Regions from separate parts of the Sedimentibacter sp. genome, predicted to be linked through region 1. Evidence: a T-box and tRNA genes for the amino acid it is inferred to sense, from the RefSeq annotation. Region 1 holds a T-box; the other holds one or more tRNA genes.
The links. The T-box of region 1 lies ahead of AAGU76_RS01580 (glycine--tRNA ligase). A T-box ahead of a tRNA ligase gene usually reads a tRNA of that ligase, here a tRNA-Gly.

Region 1 (3,883 bases):
CAACCAGGTCGTCTATTTTTACTCTTGTCTGTTCCATGGTATCTCTGTCTCTTACTGTCACTGAGTTGTCTTCCAATGAGTCAAAGTCGTATGTTATGCAGTAAGGAGTACCGATTTCATCGTGCCTTCTGTATCTTTTTCCAATGCTTCCCGCATCATCGTAGTCAACGTTGAAGTTTTTCTGAAGCTTGTGGTAAAGTTCAGTTGCCTGTTCGTTTAATTTCTTTGTCAGCGGGAATATTGCCGCCTTGTATGGTGCCAGTGCAGGGTGAAGCTTCATAACAACCCTGTCGGTTCCGTCTTCAAGAATTTCCTCATTGTATGCGTCCAAAAGAAGTGCCAGCATAACGCGGTCAGCACCAAGCGACGGCTCAATGCAGTATGGAACATATTTCTCGTTAGTTACGGGGTCCTGGTATGTCAAATCTTCTCCTGAGGTCGTTATGTGAGCCTTAAGGTCGAAATCCGTACGGTCAGCGATTCCCCAAAGCTCTCCCCAACCGAATGGGAACAGGTATTCTATATCTGAAGTGGCGTTGCTGTAGTGTGACAGCTCTGCTTTTTCGTGGTCTCTGAAACGTACATTTTCTTTTGTCATGCCAAGGCTCAAAAGCCAGTTCATGGCAAATTCCTTCCAGTAATAGAACCATTCCATATCTTCACCGGGTTTGCAGAAAAACTCAAGTTCCATCTGTTCAAACTCTCTGGTTCTGAACGTGAAGTTTCCCGGAGTTATTTCATTTCTAAAGGACTTTCCTATTTGTCCTATACCGAACGGTATTTTTTTTCTGGTGGAGCGTGCCACGTTTTTGAAGTTAACAAATATACCCTGAGCAGTTTCAGGTCTTAAGTATATTTCGGCCTGGGAATCCTCTGTAACGCCCTGGAATGTTTTAAACATAAGGTTGAATTTTCTTATGGAAGTGAAGTTTGACTGACCGCATTCCGGGCAGGCAATCTTGTTTTCAATTATGTATGCTTCCATCTGGGAATTGCTCCAGCCGTCAACAACCTGTACTTCTCCCTTTTCATGCATGTGATCTTCTATAAGTTTGTCTGCACGGAATCTTGCCTTGCATTCCTTGCAGTCCATCAGCGGATCGCTGAATCCTCCAACGTGACCTGAAGCCACCCATGTTGTGGGGTTCATTAGTATTGCAGCATCAAGGCCTACATTGTACGGGCTTTCCTGAATGAATTTTTTCCACCAGGCTCTTTTTACGTTGTTTTTTATTTCAACGCCCAAAGGACCGTAATCCCATGTGTTGGCTAAACCTCCGTATATTTCTGAACCCGGGAATATTATACCCCTTGATTTTGACAGCGAAACAAGTTTCTCCAGCTTGTTTTTTTCATTCTTTGCCATGATTTCCTCCATTTAGAATAAATTTCTCCTAGGACAACAGACACAAAAAAATCTCTCATCCCGTATAGGGACGAAAGATTAATTCCGCGGTTCCACCCTATTTGACAAGGCACAGCCTCGTCCTCTTTAATTTAAACAAAGGACTCAAAAGCTCCCTTCATCCATACCTCAATACCGCTTTCCACCACCGCAGCTCTCTGAAAAATCAATATGGACTACTCTTCTTTATCACAGTCTCAACATTAACTATAATGTAACAAATTAAAGTTTTTATGTCAAGATTTTCTTTTAGAATTCGTCATTATTTTTATTGAACGAATTTGTTATGTCATCCTTTAGATTTTCAGCGCCTTCCTTCATATCCTGCATGGCATCCTTCACAGCATCCATGCCCTGATCCATTTTTTGACCAAGGTCGATTATCTTGCCGTCCTGCTGTGTTATTTCAACGGAGCATTGAGTCAACAGTGCTGCTGTTATGCCGGCTGCTGATAAAAACGGTGCTATAAAGGCTCCGATGAGACCTGCAGTTATGGGCAGGTTAACTATAACCTCGTTGTTTTTCCTGATGGTGAGCTTTGTGGCATTGCCTTTTGTCAGGATGTCCTTTAACTGATTCATCACCTGTTCACCCTTGTTCTGGCCGCCTGAAGTCTTGCTTCTGTTCATGTTTTCAATAAGTATTATTGCTTCCAGCACATCGCCTTCTGCATCCTCAAGAGCCTGCTTTGCAGTTGAATAATCAGTATTGGTGCGTTTCAGGATCTCGTCGATTTTTTGTAAATTGTCATTTTCCATAGCTACCCTTCCTTTTAAATGAGCTTCAATGTAGTGAAATGATCCTTGCCGATGTAGTAGTACAAATAGTCACGGATCAAATTCCTTATTCGGGGATTAACTTCCACTGAGCCTATATTTTCAAATTTTGTCTTCAAAATTCTTTCCAAAGTTAGTATTTCACCATATGTGACATTTATTCCGTTTCCATATTTTACGCAGCCGCTGCACAGCAAACCGCCTTCCTTAATTGAAAACAGCGCATCTTCTCTGATTTGCCTTCCGCAGGAAATGCATTGTCCAAAATCAGGCTTGTACCCCAGCATTGAAACCAGTTTAAGTTCGTATGCGGATACAAGTTTCTCATAATTTTGCGGACAGTCTTCTAAGAATTTTAAAACCGATACAGTCATATCAAATATTTTTCTGTCATACTCGTTCTCCTGAGCAACATAACCGATGAGCTCCAATATGTAGCTTGCATTAAAATAAGCATCCATGCTGTTTTTAAGCCCGTAGAAGTTGTCAATAAGTTCTGCGGACGTTATTATATACATGTCTCTTGAAATTGTCAGAGAGCATCTCGCATGGGCAAAAACCTGCGACACATTGACAAGGTGTGAATTCGGCTTCTTCGCGCCCTTGGAAATGAGCTGAATTTTTCCCATGTTCCTTGAGATGGCATGAAGTATCTTGTCATTTTCCTTATAGCTTACTTCCTTGATAACGAGAATGTCTTCGGTTATCATTTCTGGTTGTATCCGAGGCTTTTCAAAAGATAATTGTTGTCACGCCAGTTTTCGGATATTTTTACAAACAGCTGCAGATTGACCTGACTTCCCAGAAGTTTTTCGATGTCTTCTCTGGCACTTTTGCCTATTCCTTTTATTTTTCTTCCTTCCTTACCTATTATGATGCTCTTGTGAGATTTCTTCTCGCAAAGAATGCTGGCTCTGATATCCACGAGGTTTCTGTTTTTTCTTTCCTTCATTTCTTCAATCTCTATGGCTATGCCGTGGGGAACTTCATCCTGCAGGTACATGAGCGCCTTTTCCCTGATTATTTCTGCCACAACGAAACGTTCCGGTCTGTCTGTGATGTAGTCGTTGGGGAAGTACATGGGTCCGGGCTTCAGGCACTTCTTAATGAGCTGCACTAGTGAATCCACGCCCACATTTTTCAGCGCGGACATGGGCATTATATCGTCAAACACCTTGTACTTGTCAAATTCCTTTGCCATGCGCATGGCAGCTTCCTGGTCGAACATGTCTATCTTGTTTAGTATAAGTATCTTTTTGCCTTTAACTCCCTTTATTTTTTCCATTATGAACTCATCTCCGGGGCCAACCTTGTTGAACTCGTCTGTGAGCATTATGAGTACATCCATTTCTTCAAGTGCAGAGTCAACCTCTTCATTCATGAATTCTCCCAGTTGATTTTTAGGTTTATGGATGCCGGGGGTGTCAAGAAATATTATCTGTGCCTCGTCGTCTGTGTACACAGTCCTTATTTTGTTTCTTGTAGTCTGGGGCTTATCTGACATTATGGATATCTTTTCACCTATCATTGTGTTCATCAATGTAGATTTGCCTACGTTTGGTCTTCCTATTATTGTAACGAATCCTGATTTAAACATATTTTCCTCTCTTCTGTTAATCCAAATCTTCCGGCCCAAAGCTGTTGGGCAGAAGTTCCTCCAATGTGTGAACCTCGTAAGAGTCAATGCTCTTGGCGCATATT
Region 2 (3,883 bases), on a different contig from region 1:
TTGACAGCCCTTACTTTGCAAGGATTGATTTCACCGAGGAAGGTTATGATGACACAGAAAAGATTTATATAGGGCTTTTCAATCTCATGGATGAGGAAACTCATGATATAAAAATCTACGATTGGCGTGCTCCCATATCAAGCGTGTACTACAGAAACGAACCCGGTCCCGTGGAATACAAGGCCCCGGCCGGAACCATAAAAGGGGTTGTTACCCTTAAGAGGCAGTACAAAATTACAAAGGGAGAAATGGAATACTTTTTTGACAGCAACATCAACATTCTTGATGAAATGCTTATGGAAGCCCTTTCAAAGAACATGACTTCCAAGATGAAGACAATTGTTGAAACTATTCAGAAGCAGCAGGACCTCATAATAAGAGACCTGGAAAATGACCTTCTGGTGGTCCAGGGAGTTGCCGGAAGCGGCAAGTCATCGGTAGCGCTTCACAGAATTGCCTATCTCATGTACCAGGGCCTCAATGTTAAGCTTTCAGCAAACAATATAATTGTAATTTCTCCGAACCCGCTGTTTTCAAAGTACATTTCCAACGTTCTTCCGGAACTTGGAGAAGACAACATAAACGAATACACCTTTGAAAACATATTTTTTAAGCTTTATGACAACAGTCTTTCGGTTAAGACAAAAAGCGAGAACTTTGAAAATATCATATGTGCCGAAACAGAGGATGAGCGAGACTTTTTAAGGTCTTACAACGAATTCAAGGGCTCCAATACATTCAGGGAAATACTGGACCGTTTTGTACATTACTTTGAGCACAGGATGATACCTTTTGAAGATGTCTACTTCAACGGGGAAATAATTGAAAACAAGCAGCTTCTCAAGGCATTCTTATTAAACGGCAGGTTGAACATGCCTACTGCAAAGAAACTGAAAATAATCGAAAACAGGCTGATTGAAAAGCTTCATGAAAGAAAGACTGTACGCCGCAGCAAAATCGAAAAAGCCGTTGTTAAACTCAACCAGCATGAATTCGAATCCAAGTCCTTCACCAGAGTGCTTGCTGCAAGGGAAACCTCTTCAATCATGGAAAGGATAAGGAAGTTCACGGAATTCGACTGCTACCAGCTGTACAAAACCCTTTTCAGCAACAGAAAAATATTCGATGCTGTTTCAAGAGGCTTAGTGCTGCCTGAAAATATAGATAAAATAATAGAATTCACAAACAAGACGATAAATGACCGATTCAATATTCCATACGCTGATGGAATCGGGCTAATGTATCTGAAAGTAAGGGCAGAAGGATGCGACTCCTTCGGCAGCATTAAGCAGGTCATCGTCGATGAAGCTCAGGATTACTTCCAGCTTCACTACTATTTGCTGAAAAACCTGTTCAGAGAAGCCCGCTTTACGGTAGTGGGCGATGTGAACCAGTCAGTGGAGAAAAAAAGCAATGTTTCCATTTATGATGATATCATATCAATTTTTGATTTTGAGAAAAGCAACAAAATTTTTCTAAACAAAAGCTACAGAAGCTCGTACGAAATAAGCCGGTTCAGCTCAAGGCTGCTGGACGAGGGAACATACACAGAGTTTTTCAGACGAAATGAAGATGAACCTGAGGTAATCAAATGTTCCGATTCAGAAGATATGGATGACAAAATTGTAAGGGACATTGAAAAATACAAATCGCAGGATTTAAACACAATTGCTGTTATATGCAAGAACAGGAAGGAAGCTTCCGAGCTTTACTTCAGGATTGCTGGCAAAACAGATGCGAAGCTTGTGGACTATTTAAGCGAGCAGAGTCTCACAGGAACAATAATAGTGCCCGTATACATGGCTAAAGGGCTGGAATTTGACGCTGTAATGATTTATGAGACCAACAGCAGAAACTACAAAACCGATTATGACAAGAAGCTTTTGTACATTGCCTGCACCAGGGCTCTTCACAGACTGTCGCTGTATCATACCGGAAAAATCACAAGATATCTTGCATAATCAAATATGTTAAAACAAATGCAGCCGCCTTTAAGGCGGCTTGTACTTTTCCAGTAACAAATTTGACAATTATTGCTTTTAATGTCTTGATTTTTTGCCCGCAAAGTCATATAATTATGACTAGCGTATGCGGGTGTAGCTTAGTGGCAGAGTTCCGGCTTCCCAAGCCGGCTGTGTGGGTTCGATTCCCATCACCCGCTTTTATTGTGTCTTGAATGTATCAAAGTGAATAAATGTCGGAAAATTCAATGTTGATCATCTCAATTTTACTGTGCTGCAAATTGTTGCTTACATGTTCTGCCTGCTTACCAATCACCCTTGGCGGAAGTTTTATTCTGAACGTACTGCCTTCCCCCACCTTGCTTTCAACGCTTATTTCTCCGTGGTGTTTTTCAACTATTGACTTGACAAGGGACAATCCCACTCCACTTCCTTCAGCATTCCTTGAGAGGGTCTTGTCTACCTGGTGAAATCTTTCAAAAATCATGTCCAGCTGATTCTTATCTATTCCCACGCCGTTGTCCCTGACTATAATTTCAACGGTTTCTTCATTGTTAATCACTGATACTTCAATCTTGCTTCCCTTGTCTGAAAACTTAATTGCATTTGAAATAAGATTGAGGATAACCCTTTCGATTTTATAAGGATCAACAGCAATAATCCTTTCCTCTGCTTCGGAACAGAATTCAACAGTTAATCCCTTTCCCTCCACGTATTCCGAAACTGACTTCACAATGTTTTTTACAAGTCCAACAACATTTACATCTTCAAGGTTCATGGTCATGTGTCCGGATTGAAGCTTTGATAGGTCAACGATGTTGTTGACCAGCTTTGTAAGGCGATAGCAGTTTTGTTTTATGATGTCCATATTTCTCCTGAAGGACTCCATGTTATCTTCAGACAGCCCACGTCCAAACTGTATGTTCATGAGCTGATTTGCGCTGAATATGACGTTCAACGGAGTTTTTAGCTCATGGGTGATGTTAATGAAAAATTCTTCTTCTGTCTTCAACGTTTCCTCAGCTTGTTCCTTTGCTGCTATCTCGTTTGTGATATCAACACATAGCATCACTATCTCGGCAATTTCATTGTTGAGTTTGAAAAGCGGTTCAAAAACCAATTTAAAGTGCTTCTCTTCCCCCTTAACGTTGAACCTGACTATAAGTGTATGTGTGCTGTTTTGCTTTGTTTTGAGTATAACTTTGATGAGCTGCTCGTATTCAGGGTTACCTTCCTGCAGGTTCAGGCATTGGAATATGTTTTTCCCGTGCATTTCTGAAATAGTAAACATGCCGTTGTGTTTATCCCGAAGCAAGTCGTAGAACATAGTGTTGATGTCAACAATGTTAAATTCAGGATATGATATCCTTAGTATTCCAAGGTTCATGCTGGTGATTATCCTGTTGAGCATGTAATACTGGGTCTGGATGTACAGATTTTCCTCATACTTCAATCTGTCTGAGTCATCCTTCAAAAGCAAAATTCCCTTATTGATGTTTCCATATTCGTCATATATGGGTGAACCGTTTGCGCAGTAATGGAAAACCCCGTCAGGGCTGACCCTGGTAAAGTAGAAGTTGTTTACAGTCTCACCTCGTATGATTCTCGGAATTGGCATATCCTCCAGCTTTATGTTTTTACCGGACAAGTCAGCATAGCGCGTATGTGCCAGCGTATCTCCCACCTTTCTGAAGGTTTCAGGGTTGTATACGAATTCCCTGGCTTTCTTGTTCATTCTTATGTAAGTACCTTCTTTGTCAAATATGAACAACCCGTCTGACATATTTTCGAATATGGCTTCAAGCTCCTTGTTCTTCTGTACAATGGCGTTTCTTTCCAGTACCCTTCTAGTCACATCCAGTATGGACATAATTATGTACTTGACCTTGTTGTGCTCATGAAGCGGAACCATGGAAAGATTC

Region 2: it has a tRNA-Gly gene. The T-box ahead of AAGU76_RS01580 (glycine--tRNA ligase) is inferred to sense a tRNA for this amino acid. The anticodon was not compared.

Annotation. Positions count from the first base shown of each region.
Region 1 is NZ_JBCFAS010000001.1:328,540-332,422, reverse strand. Features, by position in the region: gene AAGU76_RS01580 (glycine--tRNA ligase) at 1-1,366, opposite strand, end outside; T-box leader at 1,430-1,607, opposite strand; gene AAGU76_RS01575 (DUF4342 domain-containing protein) at 1,655-2,164, opposite strand; gene recO (DNA repair protein RecO) at 2,179-2,892, opposite strand; gene era (GTPase Era) at 2,889-3,779, opposite strand; gene cdd (cytidine deaminase) at 3,796-3,883, opposite strand, start outside.
Region 2 is NZ_JBCFAS010000004.1:127,598-131,480, forward strand. Features, by position in the region: gene AAGU76_RS15525 (UvrD-helicase domain-containing protein) at 1-1,961, shown strand, start outside; tRNA gene AAGU76_RS15530 (tRNA-Gly) at 2,091-2,161, shown strand; gene AAGU76_RS15535 (ATP-binding protein) at 2,182-3,883, opposite strand, start outside.